3 regions of the Pantoea sp. PGP6 genome follow, and region 3 is predicted to be linked to each of the others. Evidence: predicted binding sites of a transcription regulator. Region 3 holds the regulator's gene; each other region holds the start of a gene.
What was found. Region 3 encodes ArgR, which controls arginine synthesis, uptake and breakdown. Its sites were predicted from a motif close to ANTGAATAAAAATACANT; they were not measured.

Region 1 (5,715 bases), 3.3 Mb from region 3:
CTGCTTGGCTCGGTGGCGGGCGGTATGCTGGCTGACTGGCACCTGCTGGCCGCGCTGGGACTCTGCGCCGTCACCTACGGCATCGCGGTGGTGGCCAACCTGTTTATCCCGAAACTGCAGGCGGCGCGTCCGGGGCAAAGCTGGCAGATCGCCGCCATGCTGCGCAGCTTTTTCCGTGCGGCAGCGGTGCTATGGCGTGACGCCGAAACGCGCTTTTCACTGCTCGGCACCAGCCTGTTCTGGGGCGCGGGCGTCACGCTGCGTTTCCTGCTGGTGCTGTGGGTGCCGGTGGCGCTGGGCATCAATGACAACACCACGCCGACCACCCTGAATGCGATGGTGGCGATCGGTATCGTGCTGGGTGCGGCCGCGGCCGCAAAACTGGTGACGCTGGAGACGGTGCGCCGCTGTATGCCTGCCGGGGTGCTGATTGGCGTCATGGTAGTGGTCTTCTCGCTGCAGCATACCCTGCTGAATGCCTATCTGCTGCTGATGGTGATTGGCGCGCTGGGGGGCTTCTTTGTGGTGCCGCTGAATGCGCTATTGCAGGCACGCGGTAAAGAGAGCGTCGGCTCGGGAAATGCGATTGCGGTGCAGAATCTCGGGGAGAACAGCGCGATGCTGCTGATGCTGGGGCTCTATACGCTGGCGATTAAAGCCGGTGCGCCGGCGGTGGCGACCGGTATCGGTTTTGGCGTGCTGTTCGCGCTGGCCATCGCGCTGTTGTGGCTATGGCGACCGGCTAAGCGCTAATCCGCTGGCCGCCTCCTGCCGTCGCAGGCAGAGAGGCGGCTACGCCGCCGTTGTCAGTTAGCGACGAACGGCAATGGCCTCAATTTCAATCTTCACATCTTTCGGCAGACGCGCTACTTCGACACAGGACCGGGCCGGGAACGCCGCCTGATGCTCGGTGAAGAACGCTTCATAGGCCGCATTCACCGTAGCGAAATCATTCAGATCCTTGACGAAAACCGTGGTTTTCACGATATCTCCGACCTGCAGGCCAGCCGCTTCAACAATCGCTTTTACGTTATCCAGTGACTGACGCGCCTGGGCGGTCACATCATCGGCCACCAGGCCAGTGGCGGGATCGACCGGAATCTGGCCGGAGGTGATGATCATGCTGCCGAGATCGACACCCTGAACATAAGGGCCGATAGCGGCAGGGGCTTTTTCGGTACTGATTTCACGAGACATTATTGCTCCTTGAATAAGACAGTAGGGCGGTGAGCCCGCCGGTGCTGACCATTATAGGGTTGGCCGGAACGATTACCAGTGACCCAGCACCACATGGCGCGCGAACTCTTTTTCACAATATTTGCACTTCAGGTGGACATCATCGGCGCGCTGCTTGACCGCAAAACTGGAGAAGACCGGCTCGCTGCGGCTGATGCAGTTGCTGTTCGGGCAGGTCAGCACCCGCTCAACGTGCTCCGGCAGCGTCGGGGCGATCTTCGCCACCACTTCATAATCGTCGATGCGGTTGACCGTGGCATGCGGTGCATAGACCGCCAGCTGATTGACCTGATCGTCGGTCAGAAAGGTGTTTTCAATCTTGATCAGATCCTTACGCCCCATCTCACCTGACGGCAGATTCAGGCCAATGGTGATGCGCTGATCGGTTTCGGTCAGACGGAACAGGGAGAGCAGCTTAAAGCCGACCTGCGCCGGGATATGGTCGATGACCGTGCCGCGCTTGATCGCTTCGACCTGCAATTTGTTGTCATGTGTCATCTGAGGATCTCCTTACAGGGCGAGTTCGCTGTTTAATACTAACGCCAGCAGAGCCTGGCGGGCGTAGATGCCGTTCCCGGCCTGCTGGAAGTACCAGGCGTAAGGGGTTTTATCGACATCGGTAGTGATTTCGTCGATGCGCGGCAGCGGATGAAGCACTTTCATGTTGTCACGTGCCGTCGCCAGGTCGGACGCCCGCAGAATAAACTGCGCTTTGACGTTGGCATATTCCGACGGGTCGAGACGCTCTTTCTGTACCCGCGTCATGTAGAGAATGTCGAGCTGCGGCATCACCTCTTCAAAGCTGTCGTGCCGTGACCAGACAATGTTTTTCTCATCCAGCATATCGGTGATGTAAGCCGGCATCGCCAGCGCATCAGGGGCGATAAAGAAGAAGCGGTTGCCGTCAAACTTCGCCAGCGCCTGGGTCAGGGAATGGACGGTGCGGCCATATTTCAGGTCGCCGACCATCGCCACATTCAGCTGGTTCAGGCGACTCTGGGTCTCCTGAATGGTGAAGAGATCGAGCAGCGTCTGGGTCGGATGCTGGTTGGCACCGTCACCGGCGTTGAGAACCGGCACGCCGCCGGAGAACTCGGTCGCCAGCCGCGCCGCACCCTCCTGCGGATGACGCATCACAATCGCATCGACATAGGTGCTGATCACCGAAATGGTGTCGGCCAGAGTTTCGCCCTTTTTCCCCAGCGAGGTGTTGCTGCCGTCGGCAAAACCTACCGCCGATGCGCCGAGCCGATGAATCGCCGTTTCAAACGACAAGCGGGTGCGGGTCGAGGCTTCAAAGAAGCAGCTGGCGATCACGTTGTGCTTCAGCAGTTCCGGCTGCGGATGCGCTTTGAGCTGTGCAGCGGTATGCAGCACCAGTTCCAGCTCGTCACGGCTGAGGTCGTTGATCGAAATAATGTGCTTGCGATATAGCGGGTTAGCCATAGCTTTCTCCTCTGCGCGGCCGGATTGCGGACAAAAAAAAGCCCCTGCTTAAGGGGCTTTTTTATGATCGGGTCGATGACCGAAAGAAACAGCGGCGCCGCCTGCGGTCAGGCGTGATTGAGCGTCAAATTGTCCGCTGCGCTGTAGCATATTTCCTCCGGCAAATTGTGGCGCATTATACCCATTCGCGGCCGGGCAGCAAGGAAAAATCGTGCCCGAGGGAATCGTTTGCGCCCGCTCCGGCACGGCCTGACTGGCACGCAGACAGACCGGCAATCTGACGCAGCGGGTCAGCGCTGACCGAGCGTCGCCACCATCACCGCTTTGATGGTGTGCATGCGGTTTTCCGCCTGATCAAACACGATGCTGTGCGGCGACTCAAACACCTCGTTGCTCACTTCCATGCCATTATGCAGATCGTACTGTTCCGCCATCTGCCGGCCCAGCGTGGTCTGATCGTCATGGAAAGCGGGCAGACAGTGCAGGAACTTCACCTCAGGATTGTGGGTCAGATCGAGCATCGCCTGGTTGACCTGATAATTTCGCAGCAGGGCGATGCGCTCTTCCCACACTGCTTTGGCTTCGCCCATCGATACCCAGACGTCGGTGTAGATGAAGTCAGCGCCGTTGACGCCGTCGGCAATATTATCGGTGAGGGTAATTTTACCGCCGGTCTGCTGCGCGACTTTGCGACACTGTTCTACCAGCGCGGCCTCTGGCCAGCAGCTTTGCGGTGCCACCAGCCGCAGATCCAGCCCGACCAGCGCCGCCGCTTCCAGCATGGTGTTGCCCATGTTGTTACGCGCATCGCCGACGTAGACCAGCGTCATCTGGCTGAGCTTTTTACCCGGCAGGTGCTCCTGCATTGTCAGCAGATCGGCCAGTAACTGGGTCGGATGAAACTCCGTGGTCAGGCCGTTCCACACCGGCACGCCAGCATGCTCAGCCAGGGTTTCCACCAGCGCCTGGCCGTAACCGCGATACTGAATGCCATCGTACATCCGGCCCAGCACCCGCGCGGTATCGCGCATCGACTCTTTATGGCCAATCTGGCTGCCGCTTGGGCCGAGATAAGTAACGTTAGCGCCCTGATCGTAAGCGGCAACTTCGAAAGAGCATCGGGTACGGGTCGAGTCTTTTTCGAAGATGAGCGCGATGTTTTTGCCTTTCAGGGAGGGGACTTCACTGCCACTTTTTTTAGCGTGTTTTAATTCAGCCGCAAGGCTAAGCAGGTAATCAATTTCGGCCGGGGTAAAATCCAGTAGCCTGAGGAAATGGCGCTGATACAGCTGACTCATACAACACTCCGGTAACCATATAAAGTGAATTAAAATTCAATCTAACCGTATGAATATGCATTTTCAAGCCCGATGAGAATAAACTTTTCGTTTTGTGTAGTGGCGCGACAGGCAGTGTGGGAAAATAATTGTTTATTGCCGAACTCAGAGAGGACATCGTCATGGCATATGAAGCATTATTGGAAGAGCAGCGTGAAGAGACGCGCCTGATCATTGAAGAGCTGCTGGAGGATGGCAGCGATCCCGATGCGCTTTATACCATCGAGCACCATCTCTCGTGCAACAACTTCGATTCACTGGAAAAGGCCGCGGTTGACGCCTTTAAGCTGGGTTATGAAGTGACCGAGCCGGAAGAGCTGGAACTGGAAGATGGTACCACCGTGATGTGCGTTGACATCATCAGCGAATCGGCGCTCAAGCCAGAGCTGATTGATGTGCAGGTTGAGCAACTGGTGAACCTGATCGGTAAATACAATGTCGACTACGACGGCTGGGGCACCTACTTCGAAGACCCGGACGCCGAAGATGAAGATGACGAAGACGCCATCGACGATGAAGATGATAACGGCATTCGCCACTAAGTCGCGCAGGGCGGGGAATTCTCCGCCTCTCTTCTTTTCCAGCCTCGTTTTAACACCATGAACTACGCACCGTTACTTGAACCGATTTATCAGTTTCTGCACTGCCGTACGCCCCAGGCCTGGATTGATGAGGCGCGTAAACCGGAAAATCTGACCCTGTTATTAACCGATCACCTGGTGTGCGAGCTGAAAGCCGCGCAGACCGCGGTGTGGTTGATCCGCAAATATGTGGCCGACAAACCCAGCGGTGAGGCGATTCTCGGCTGGCTGAAACCGTACGAAGATTTTATCTTCCGCGAAGATGGCGACAGCGACTTTATCAATGCGCATAAAAATCTCACCAAACGCATCATCGTCCGTAATGAACTGCCGTGGGCGGATGATCTGGTGGAAAAGATGGTGCTGCTGATTAAAGAAGAGCTGCATCACTTTTATCAGGTATGGGAAATTATGCAGTCGCGCGGGCTGGTCTATCAGAAGATCACGTCCAGCCGCTACGCGAAATCGCTGCTGCGTGAGGTCACCACCCATGAGCCAGAGACGCTGGTGGATAAGCTGATTTGCGGTGCCTATATTGAAGCGCGATCCTGTGAGCGGTTTGCCAGTCTGGCGCCGTGGCTGGATGCGGATCTGGAGAGCTTTTATATCTCACTGCTGCGATCGGAAGCGCGTCACTATCAGGACTATTTAACCCTGGCGGCCCGAATATCCGCGAAGGATATCGCGCCCAGGGTACAGGCGATCGGGGCAACCGAAGCGCGCTTAATCAGCGAACCGGACAGCGAACTACGTTTTCACAGCGGGTTACCGGCATTCTGATAAAAGTAAACGGCGCTGTTACGGCGGCCGTTTATTTTTTTAAATTGAACCGGTTTGATTTAGTTAATAATAATCATGTAAACGTTAATTATTAAGTTAATGCGGCTTAGTAACTTTCGCTAAATATTATTTGCGTCATCCCTCACAGAATGTTTTTTCTCTGCTGTTTTTTCTCTGCGGAATAAGTATATTGCCCTTGCCGAATTAGGGTTGTTATTATTTTAAGCAAAACCTGATTTACACTTTCTCTTTGCCAGAGAGGGAGTGTGAATCAGGTTTTTTTTTGCGCCTGGTACAGACGGAAAACAGGTCAGACACCTTATTCCGGACTGCCA
Region 2 (5,715 bases), 480 kb from region 3:
GCCATTCTGACGGCTGTACAGCCCTGACGAGGCGGTCTGGATCTGGCGCACCTGCTCGCCAAAGTCCCGGCCATTCACCGGGCTGCCTTTGGCATTCGGCTGATTAACCAGCGCCAGCGGCTGTTCCAGTTTGCCATCTTTATATTGCTGACCGCGATCGGTCGGTTTAGAACTACAGCTCGCCAGCAACGCGATCAATGCGCCGGTCAGTGCAATCCTGGCCCAGTGTGCTTTCATTGTTGTCTCTTTTTATAAATGTTCGTCCCGCGACGATAGCAAAGCGCCCGACAGAATGAAATCCATCCGCTTTCTCCCCTTTGCCATCAGTTCAATAATTCGCCAGATGGTTGATTCCTTCAGCAACTGACTGTAAATTTGACCTTTATGTGCAAAAAGGGGTTGCATCAAATAACGCGCGGAGTATAGTGCGCATCCACGGACGCGGGGTGGAGCAGCCTGGTAGCTCGTCGGGCTCATAACCCGAAGGTCGTCGGTTCAAATCCGGCCCCCGCAACCAATACTTCTGCAGCAGTTTACAGAAGTGACAATGTGAAAGTCGCTAAGCGCAATACGGACGCGGGGTGGAGCAGCCTGGTAGCTCGTCGGGCTCATAACCCGAAGGTCGTCGGTTCAAATCCGGCCCCCGCAACCAATACTTCTGTAGCAGTTTACCGAAGTAGAAATGTGAAAGACGCTAAGCGCAAAAATAAGTGCAAAGAGTAATACGGACGCGGGGTGGAGCAGCCTGGTAGCTCGTCGGGCTCATAACCCGAAGGTCGTCGGTTCAAATCCGGCCCCCGCAACCACTCATTTAAACACCTGAAAGGGTGTTTTTTTGTTTCTGCCGTTCCTGATTTCATCTTCATCGCTGCCTGACGTTAAGCAGCAGCGGATAGCACAGGCTACCCGCAAACCTTTATCGGTGCGCCAGCGCCGCCCCACTCTGCACGTATGCCTTGATTCCCTGCAAAATCGCCTCTGCCACCTGATGCTGATAACGGGTGGTGCGCAACTTACGCTCTTCTTCCACGTTACTGATAAAAGCCGTTTCCACCAGGATAGATGGAATATCCGGCGCTTTCAGAACCGCAAACCCGGCCTGATCCACCGTACGCTTGTGCAGATGGTTGATCCGCCCCATACGGTGCAGCACCTCTTTGCCGAACTTCAGGCTGTCATGGATGGTCTGCCGCTGCACCATATCGAACATGGTATGGTCGAGATAACGATCGCCGCTCTTACTGACGCCGCCAATCAGGTCAGATTCATTCTGGGTCTGAGCCAAGAAACGGGCCGCGGCTGAGGTCGCGCCGCTGGTAGAGAGTGCAAATACCGAGGAACCACGCGCCGCCCGGCTGGTGAACGCATCGGCATGAATTGAGACGAACAGATCGGCGCGCTGCTTGCGGGCTTTGGCCACTCTGACGCGCAACGGAATAAACACATCTTCATTGCGCGTCATGTAGGCCTTCATGTTGGCCTCTTTATCGATTAACGCTTTCAGCCGCCGGCCGATCTTCAGCACAATATCTTTCTCACGGGTTTTATATTTGCCGTGCGCGCCCGGATCTTCGCCGCCATGGCCGGGATCGATCATGATAATGATCGGACGATCGCGCCCGGCTTTACCCGGTAGCGGTGCCTGCACCGTTTCATCTTTCTCAAGATCGCCCTGGTTATAATCCCTCAGCAACGCCAGCAGCGGATCGTCTTCAACCTGATCCTTGCTCGGATAGAGATCCACCACCAGCCGGTGATTGATCCCCGCCACCGGCGACAGGTTAAAGATCTTCGGCGCTACGCTGCGCTTTAGCTCCAGCACCACCCGCACCGTATTGCTGTCAAACTGGCCGACACGCGCATTTTTGATGAAGGGGTCATCCACCCTCACCTGCTTATCGACGCCTTTCAGTACCGTATTGAGATGCAGACCTTCAATATCGATCACCAGCCGTTCCGGATGACTCAGGGCAAACTGCTTGTACTTCAATGCCACATTCGATTCCAGCGTCATACGGGAATAGGTTGATGACGGCCAGATGCGTACCGCGACGATATGGTTTTTAGCGGCCATACCGACCCGGCTGACGCTTAACAACAGTAACGCGCCGGTTCCTTGTAAAAATCGTCTGCGTGAAAAGTGGGAATTAAAATCCGACATGCCGCTCCAGCTGCTGTGTAATGTCTAAAAAAGCGCCAGTTAATCAAATGGCGGCGAAAACTTTATCCAATCCAGAAGGTGATGTCACCCCGGAAACCCTAAATAATGCAGGCTGTTAGCGGCTTTGACACCCGAAAAAACGTAAATTTTCGTCAGGATTAGCGCTTGCAAAATTGCAGCGAAAAGAATAAAAATACAAAAAATCCGAATAAACATTCACTGAGGGCTGGCTGTGAAGGAACGTAGTACTGAACTGGTTCAGGGTTTTCGCCATACCGTTCCCTATATCAATGCCCACCGGGGTAAGACGTTTGTCATCATGCTGGGCGGCGAAGCGATCGAGCATGAGAACTTCTCGGGCATCGTTAACGATATAGGCCTGCTGCACAGCCTCGGTATCCGCCTGGTCGTGGTCTATGGCGCCCGTCCGCAAATTGATGCCAGCCTCGCTGAACACCAGCTTGAGCCGGTCTACCACAAGTTTACCCGGGTCACCGACGCGCAATCGCTGGAGCTGGTGAAACAGGCGGCCGGTCGTCTGCAGTTAGATATCACCGCCCGTCTTTCGATGAGTCTCAACAACACCCCGTTGCAGGGCGCGCATATCAATGTGGTCAGCGGCAACTTCATTATTGCCCAGCCGCTGGGTGTCGATGATGGCGTCGATTATTGTCACAGCGGGCGTATTCGTCGTATCGATGAAGAGGCGATTCATCGTCAGCTGGATAACGATGCGATTGTGCTGCTTGGTCCGGTGGCGGTGTCAGTGACCGGTGAGAGTTTCAACCTCACTTCGGAAGAGGTTGCGACCCAACTGGCGATTAAACTCAAAGCGGAAAAGATGATCGGCTTCTGCTCTGAACAGGGTGCACTGGACAGCGAAGGGAATATCATCTCCGAACTGTTCCCGAATGATGCCCAGGCGCGCATTGACGAGATTGAAAGCAGCGGTGATTACCTTTCCGGCACCGTCCGTTTCCTGCGCGGCGCGGTTAAAGCCTGCCGCAGCGGCGTGCGTCGCAGCCATCTGATCAGCTATCAGGAAGATGGCGCGCTGTTACAGGAACTGTTCTCACGCGACGGTATCGGCACCCAGATTGTGATGGAGTCAGCTGAGCAAATCCGTCGTGCCAATATCAATGATATCGGCGGCATCCTCGAACTGATCCGGCCGCTGGAGCAACAGGGCATTCTGGTGCGTCGCTCACGTGAACAGCTGGAAATGGAGATTGATAAATTCACCATCATTCAGCGCGATAATCTGACTATCGCCTGTGCCGCGCTCTATCCCTTTATGGATGAGAAGATCGGTGAGATGGCCTGCGTGGCGGTCCATCCCGACTATCGCAGTTCATCGCGTGGTGAAATGTTGCTGCAGCGCGTGGCGTTGCAGGCGCGTCAGATGGGGCTGCAAAAGCTGTTTGTGTTAACCACCCGCAGTATTCACTGGTTCCAGGAACGCGGCTTTACGCCGGTTGATATTGAGTCGCTGCCGGAGAGTAAAAAAGAGATGTACAACTATCAGCGCCGCTCAAAAGTCCTGATGGCCGATCTGAGCCGAAACACGCTGTAATCGCCAGCAGGGCCGGACGGTTAATACCGCCGGCCCTGTTTGCCTGCCGGTTATCCTGCCTCGCCCAGCCGCTCAACCAGACCGCTACGCCGCTGCGTTTGCAGCTGTACGGCTCGCTGGAACACTCCAGGATCGCTGTAGAGCGTCAGCTGTTTGCGGGCGCGAGTAATCGCGGTATAGACCAGCTCACGGGTCAATACCGGCAAAAACTGGGTTGGCATCACCAGCGCAGTATGTTCAAACTCCGACCCCTGCGATTTGTGTACCGTCATCACCCAGGCAGTTTCATGCGAGGGCAAGCGGCTCGGCTGAATCGCTTTGATGCTGCCATCCGGCAACGGGAAAAAGACTTTCAGGTTGCCCTCTTCGTCGCGCAGCGTAATGCCGATATCGCCGTTGAACAGCCCCAGCGCACTGTCGTTACGGGTGATCATCACCGGTCGTCCGGCATACCAGCGCCCGCCGATCGCGGGGCGACGGATTCGCTGCAGCTGCATCAGCCGTTGTTCAACCCGCTGGTTAAGACCCTGAACGCCAAAGGGCCCGTCTCGTAACGCACACAGCAGCTGATAGCGGCCAAAGGCGGCCAGCACCTCGGCCGGTGATGCCTGTTGCCGGATCAGCTGCAAATAAGGCTGATAGCCCTGCGCCACATCATCCAGCATCGCCTGATAGGCTTCGCCACTGGTTAACGGCTGATAGCTGAGATCCTGATAGCCTGCGGCGAACACCGCTTTCACCTGCTGTGCATCGCCGAGGTTAATTGCCTGAGCCAGCTGGCCAATGCCCGATTTTGCGTCAAAACGGTAACTTTTTTGCAGCAGACAGATACTGTCGCGAACGGCAGGCGCCAGCCGATCGTCACTGCCCTGCAGCGCACACCCGGTCAGCAATGCGAGCTGTTCCGCACGTGCCAGACTGTAGCCGCTTTCGGTACAGCGACAGATATCGCCCAGCACGGCCCCCGCCTCGACCGAAGCCAGCTGGTCACGATCGCCAAGGAAGACTACCCGCGCATGGGCCGGCAGTGCGGCAATCAGCTTCGCCATCATCGACAGATCGACCATTGAAGCTTCATCGACCACCAGCACATCGAGATGCAGCCGGTTACCGGCGTGATAGCGCAGACGCTGGGTATCCGGCTGCGCGCCCAGCAGTCGATGCAGCGTGGTCGCTTCCGTCGGAAAGCGCTGACGTTCTTCCTCGCTGACGGCTAAATTTTGCAACGCGTTGCCAAGCGATTCGGTGAGCCGCGCCGCGGCTTTGCCGGTTGGAGCGGCTAACTGAATCCGTAAGTTGCTGGGATTAAGCCGTATCAGTGCGGCGAGTAGTTTGGCCACCGTAGTGGTTTTTCCGGTGCCGGGCCCGCCGGAAATAACGGCGGTCTTGCGGGTCAGCGCTACAGCGGCGGCGATTTTCTGCCAGTCATCCGGACGATTGCCGAACAGGGTATTCAGCACCTCACTGGCCGCCTCGGCGTCAAACGGCGATTTCACTTCCTGCAGGGCAAAGAAGCTCGCCACTCTGCCCTCGCTGTGCCACAGACGATGCAGATAGAGACGGCGGTTACTGAGTACCAGGGGGGTAATCAGGCTGCCGTCACTGACCGCAGACCAGCCGGCCAACAGCGATGGCCAGTCATCCGGCGCGCCGGCAGCCTGCCACAGAGCCTGCGCCAGCGCGGGCTGACGGCCCGCAAACAGGCCCGCTTCGCTCAGGTTATCCAGCGGCAGACAGACATGGCCTTCTCCCGCTTCCGCACTGACGCAGGCCGCCGCGAGCAGCAACGCCGGTTGTGATTCATCCGCCAGCAGGCGGCCAAACTGAATATCTAACGGCCGCAGGAGACGCTTCTCTACCGCCTGAAGCAGTAAGCTCAGCATTTCACTCATGACATCTCCCTGGTATGACCAAACAACGCATCAATCTCTTCAATAAAGGCTTCGCTGGGACGGGTGGCGAAAATACCGTTATCCGGCGA
Region 3 (5,715 bases):
ACCCTCATCCAAATCTGAAACCGGCCGCTGCCCGCCGCAGCGGCCTGCTCAATGCCATCCCGTCACAAAACCTGTCGCTTTTGCCAACTATACTCTTCGGACGGAAGGATAAAATGACAGGAGCGAATCAATGACATCACTGCAATCAAGCGAACTATTCCAGACTGGCTATTTAGCCGATGGTCAATGGCATCGCACCTCCACCACTTTTGACGTCACCAATCCCGCCACCGGCGAGGTGATCGCGCAGGTCGCTAAAGCGGGCAAAGCAGAAACCGAACAGGCGATTGCTGCCGCCGAACGGGCATTCCCCGGCTGGCGTGCCCGGACGGCCAAAGCGCGCGCTGAGATCCTTTATCGCTGGTATCAGCTGATGATTGAGAACAAACGCTGGCTGGGCCAGCTGATGACTGCCGAGCAGGGCAAGCCGCTGAAAGAGGCGGAAGGCGAAGTCGAGTATGCCGCCAGCTTTATCCAGTGGTTTGCTGAACAGGCAAAACGCGCCAACGGGGAAATTATCCCACCAGCCAAACCGGGTTCCCGTATCCTGGCAACGCGTGAACCGATTGGCGTCGTCGCCGCTATCACGCCGTGGAATTTCCCGATGGCGATGCTGACCCGCAAGCTGGGTCCGGCGCTGGCAGCGGGTTGTACCGGCATCATCAAACCGGCGAATAATACGCCGCTCTCGGCCTTCGCACTGCTGGCGCTGGCGAAACAGGCGGGCGTGCCGGATGGTGTGCTCAACGCGGTGGCAGGTGATACGCATGCCATCAGCGACGCCATCATGGCCAGTAAAGCCGTGCGTAAAATCTCGTTCACTGGTTCGACAGCGGTCGGCAAGCTGCTGATGCGCAATGCCGCAGAAACCATGAAAAAGGTTTCAATGGAGCTGGGAGGCAACGCGCCTTATATCGTGTTCGAGGATGCGGACATTGATGCGGCGGTGCAGGGCGCCATCGCTAACAAATTCCGAAATGCTGGCCAGGTCTGCGTCAGCGTTAACCGCTTCTACATTCATAACGCCATCTATGACCGTTTTACTCGCCAGCTGGCAGAGGAAGTGAACAAGCTGAAAGTCGGCAACGGCATGGACGAAGGGGTGATCGTCGGGCCGCTGATTGAAGCCTCTGCGCTGGAAAAAGTGGAGCAGCACGTGCAGGACGCGGTCGCCAAAGGCGGTAAACTGCTGGCAGGCGGTGAACGCCACGCGCTGGGCGGCAACTTCTGGCAACCAACGGTAATTACCGAGGCGCACGAAGAGATGCAGCTGGCGCAGGAAGAGACCTTTGGCCCGGTCGCCGCCTGCTTCCGTTTTGATGAAGAAGATGAGGTGATCCGCCGTGCCAACGACACGCCATTCGGTCTGGCGGCCTACTTCTACACCCAGAATTTGCAGCGGGTATTCCGCGTCTCTGCCGCGCTGGAAAGCGGCATGATCGGCATTAATGAATGTGCCGTATCGACCGAACTGGCGCCGTTTGGTGGCGTGAAAGAGTCTGGCCTGGGCCGCGAAGGTTCAGTGCTGGGCATGGAAGAGTATCTGGAGGTCAAAGCGCTGCACCTGGGCGGTTTGGGCTAGCGGATATGAACGGGCGGCGCGGGTCGCCCGCAGACGGAGGATGGGAGCCGTCAGCATGAAAACCGAGCGTTTTGATTTCAATGAGATCGTCGATCAGGCCCACTTCTTTCGCCAGTTCAGCGAGCGCTTTGCGCTGGAGGAGCGGCGGATCTGCGACCTGGATGGATTATGGGATGTGGTCACTGGCGAATCATTGCCGATGCCGCTGGAAATTGAGTTTGTGAACCTGGGGAAAGGGCAGCGACGACGTTATGGCGCGCTGATTCTGCTATTTGATGAAGCGGAAGAGGAGCTGGAAGGCCAGCTGCATTTTAACGTCAGATGAAAAAGGGCCCCGGCGAGCGGGGCCAAAGGGTTCGTCATAAATCTGACGAGGAATTACTTATACAGCTGAGCGGTGAAGTGATAGTTATCACCGGTGCGCGCTTCAATCACTTTATAAGCGCTGGCACCCTGTTCATCGGCTTTCTGAGACAGCTCAGCGCGATAATCCATGGGGGCACCCGCTGTACCGCTGATGGTTACGGTGCCCGCAGGCTGCAGATTCTGCGCTTGCTCGCCGGTTACCAGCTGCGCGGCAGATGCGCCGAACGCCATAACGGAAAGCAGGCTGACTGTAGCGATGGTTGTTTTGATTTTCATTTTTCGTCTCCTCAATACGTTCAACAACCTGCGGTGAAAAGAAGAAGCGGGTCGTCGACTCTTGTCTCTCATGCGCCTTTCACGGCGTCATAACGGTTAATTATTTATACAGCTCAGCGGTGACGTGATAGGTGTCGTCCTGGTTGTTTTCGATGATGCGATAGTGGCTGGCACCCTGAGCATCGGCTTTCTCAGACAGGACCTGACGGATATTGGTCTGATCGCCGTCCCGACCGCTGACGCTGATGGTCTGGTTCATCGGTTGCAGATTCTGGCTCTGTGCCTGCTGGTTTGAGACCAGGCTGGCTGCGCTGGCACCGACTGAGAACACGGAGGCCAGACTGAGTACGGCAATAGCAAATGTAGTTTTCATGATCAACTCTCCTGAAACTGTGTTGCCTCATCCCACCGAGGCGCATAACCGCGCGTCAAAAAGTGGGCTGCTGGCGATATTGGGTTGCGCTGGGCTTAGTTGTACAGACGGGCGGTAGCGTGATAGTTACCGTTGTTGTAAGCCTCAATCACGCGGTAGGCTTTTGCACCCTGCTGATCGGCTTTTTCGCTCAGCTGCTGATTAATTTCCATCGGTGAGCCCGCTACGCCGCTGACGCTAATGGTACCCGCCGGTTGCAGATCCTGCGCCTGCGCAGCGGTGACAGATTCTGCTGCTACAGCACCAAAAGAGAGGGCAGAGAGAATGCTCAGGGTTGCGATAGTAGTTTTTACGTTCATGTATTTTTCCTCGTCGTCAATTTTTATCTTTTTAGTTGGTGTGATTTGCATCACGAAAAGAAGTATAGAACTAATAACGGAAGAAATTAATACCCCGCTAATAATGTTTTTTTGTGATTCTTTATCCTTATGGCTACTTTTAATAACTCAACGTTATAAAAAACGGCGGAAAAATGACCTTTTCGCTGTTTTTTATTGCAAAAACAGGCAGATAAATCACTTTATCTTTTTGTGCGAAAATACGTGGTCGATCAGACTGGTCTTTGATTTAGATCTGGGTAATGTCGCCAGAGTGGTGATGTAAAGCAGTGTAAAATACCGCAAAAGGTTAAGCAGACCAAAAGGTATGACCAATATTCGCATTGGCGAAAGCAGGACAGAGTTCGGATTAACTGTTTGATCTACTGGAGAATAGGGCAGGGTAAGTGGCAGGGCGAGCAGAAAGGGCGGTTGAACGGTCGCGTGAGGCCCGATCAACCGCTCTGTTATCAGAGTTCCTGTTCAAACAGGTTAAGAATCGCCCCGTGCAGCTGCTTAACCGTAAAGTCGCGCGCGCGGGTGATAAAGATGGTGTCATCGCCAGCGATGGTGCCGAGGATGCCTTCCGATTTACCCAGTGAGTCGAGCAGGCGCGCAATCAGCTGCGCAGCGCCTGGGCTGGTATGAATCACCACTAGCGCATCATTGTAATCGATGTCGAGAACCAGGTTTTTTAACGGGCTGGTGGTGGTAGGCACGCCAAGCTCGGCGGGCAAGCAGTAAACCATCTCCATCTTGGCATTGCGGGTGCGTACCGCGCCAAACTTGGTCAGCATACGAGAAACCTTTGACTGGTTAATGTTCTCGAAGCCTTCATCCTGGAGCGCCTGAACGATTTCGCCCTGGGAACTGAATTTTTCTTCTTTTAATAAGGCTTTGAAAGCCTTGATCAGATCGTCTTGTTTCGATGGGTTTCGCATAGGTTACCAATAAATAGAGGGAATAACCGCACATCCGCCCGCGGCAGAGTGGTGATTATGCATTTAAATGCATTTTTATGCAATCGGTTGATTGATGAGCAGGGTTCGGGCGGCTAGCGGGCGGCGATAATAGCAAAGAAATCGTCTCAGACCAAAACCCCTGTCACAGCACCGAAAGGCGAAGGTTGCAAAGTTGTTATATTATTGGTGGTGTAGTAACAGAAAACGCACGTAGCCGTTCTCTGTCTGCCGACGGCAAAGTTGTCGGTCATTCAGGTATTAAGATGATATGTAACTTTTGAATCCGGAGATCACGTGTGAAAATACGTAGAATTAACAACGGATACGCGTCATCACCTGAGCTGTTGATTAAGGTCTGACACAGATGGAATTCCGGCTCTTCTCTGCCCCACCTTAATAAGGAGTTAAGAATGAAAGTTGCCGTACTCGGTGCCGCTGGCGGCATAGGCCAGGCGCTCGCACTTCTACTCAAAACCCAGCTTCCCGCAGGTTCAGAACTTTCACTGTATGACATCGCGCCGGTAACGCCGGGCGTTGCCGTCGATCTCAGCCATATTCCTACTGCGGTGGCTATCAAGGGATTTAGTGGAGAAGACGCCACGCCAGCATTGCAGGGTGCCGATGTGGTACTGATCTCCGCCGGTGTGGCACGTAAGCCCGGTATGGACCGCGCCGACCTGTTCAACGTTAACGCTGGCATTGTGCGCAACCTGATTGATCAGGTGGCGACCACCGCGCCAAAAGCGTTAATCGGCGTGATCACCAACCCGGTCAATACCACGGTGGCGATTGCGGCTGAAGTCCTGAAAAAACACGGCGTCTACGACAAAAATCGGCTGTTCGGTGTTACCACGCTGGATATCATTCGCGCCAATACTTTTGTCGCGGCGTTAAAAGGCAAGCAACCGGGTGAGATTGAGGTACCGGTTATCGGCGGCCATTCCGGCGTGACCATCCTGCCGCTGTTGTCGCAGGTGCCAGGCGTCAGCTTCAGCGAGCAGGAAGTGGCTGATCTCACTAAACGCATCCAGAATGCCGGGACCGAAGTGGTAGAGGCCAAAGCCGGTGGCGGTTCTGCTACGCTGTCGATGGGTCAGGCTGCGGCACGCTTCGGTTTATCGCTGGTGCGGGCGCTTAACGGCGAGGCCAACGTGGTGGAGTGTGCTTATGTTGAAGGGGACGGCGAATATGCGCGTTTCTTCTCACAGCCGCTGCTGTTGGGCAAAAATGGCATTGCCGAACGCAAATCGATTGGTAGCCTGAGCCCATTCGAGCAGCAGGCGCTGAACGGTATGCTGGAGACGCTGAAGAAAGATATTGAGCAGGGCGAAACGTTCGTGAAGCAGTAATCACCGCGTAAACCCAACAACGCCCGGCTAAGCCGGGCGTTGTCGTTTACAGGCCGCCCGATTTATAGGCGCGTGCGGCCGGTGCCCCATTGCTGGCCGGCAGCTTCTTGCCCAGTGTTTCCATCCGCATCTGGAATGGCGGGAACGGCATCTCAATGCCGTGCTGCTCAAATCCGCTCAGAATCAGCTGATGCAGTTCGTGACGCAGCGGCATGCGATGTCCCATCTCTGCTGCATGCACGCGCAGTTCAAACAGCTGGATCCCCTGCTGTAAATCGACCAGAAACGCCTCAGGCGGCGGCGTATCCAGTACATAGCTGCAGCGTTCAGCAGCCTGTTTCAGGATGGTGGTCACCTGTTCACTGCTCACCTTCGCTGGCGCAGGAATGGTCAGCACCACGCGCGTCACCGAATCTGACAGCGACCAGTT

Region 1: a site for ArgR is predicted at 4,004-4,021, ahead of argF (ornithine carbamoyltransferase). Genes of this name have one in related genera too.
Region 2: a site for ArgR is predicted at 2,344-2,361, ahead of argA (amino-acid N-acetyltransferase). Genes of this name have one in related genera too.

The regions. Positions count from the first base shown of each region.
Region 1 covers NZ_JBQBMA010000001.1:3,794,774-3,800,488, reverse strand. Annotated here, with positions in the region: gene lplT (lysophospholipid transporter LplT) at 1-753, shown strand, start outside; gene ridA (2-iminobutanoate/2-iminopropanoate deaminase) at 811-1,197, opposite strand; gene pyrI (aspartate carbamoyltransferase regulatory subunit) at 1,270-1,734, opposite strand; gene pyrB (aspartate carbamoyltransferase) at 1,747-2,682, opposite strand; gene argF (ornithine carbamoyltransferase) at 2,973-3,980, opposite strand; gene rraB (ribonuclease E inhibitor RraB) at 4,142-4,561, shown strand; gene miaE (tRNA isopentenyl-2-thiomethyl-A-37 hydroxylase MiaE) at 4,619-5,380, shown strand.
Region 2 covers NZ_JBQBMA010000001.1:996,702-1,002,416, reverse strand. Annotated here, with positions in the region: gene mltA (murein transglycosylase A) at 1-237, opposite strand, end outside; tRNA gene ACLIBF_RS04850 (tRNA-Met) at 441-517, shown strand; tRNA gene ACLIBF_RS04845 (tRNA-Met) at 576-652, shown strand; tRNA gene ACLIBF_RS04840 (tRNA-Met) at 730-806, shown strand; gene amiC (N-acetylmuramoyl-L-alanine amidase AmiC) at 917-2,161, opposite strand; gene argA (amino-acid N-acetyltransferase) at 2,394-3,734, shown strand; gene recD (exodeoxyribonuclease V subunit alpha) at 3,785-5,626, opposite strand; gene recB (exodeoxyribonuclease V subunit beta) at 5,623-5,715, opposite strand, start outside.
Region 3 covers NZ_JBQBMA010000001.1:515,056-520,770, forward strand. Annotated here, with positions in the region: gene aaeB (p-hydroxybenzoic acid efflux pump subunit AaeB) at 1-18, shown strand, start outside; gene ACLIBF_RS02490 (NAD-dependent succinate-semialdehyde dehydrogenase) at 131-1,582, shown strand; gene ACLIBF_RS02495 (barstar family protein) at 1,638-1,907, shown strand; gene yhcN (peroxide/acid stress response protein YhcN) at 1,961-2,224, opposite strand; gene ACLIBF_RS02505 (YdgH/BhsA/McbA-like domain containing protein) at 2,325-2,597, opposite strand; gene yhcN (peroxide/acid stress response protein YhcN) at 2,693-2,956, opposite strand; gene argR (transcriptional regulator ArgR) at 3,445-3,915, opposite strand; gene mdh (malate dehydrogenase) at 4,347-5,285, shown strand; gene mscM (miniconductance mechanosensitive channel MscM) at 5,332-5,715, opposite strand, start outside.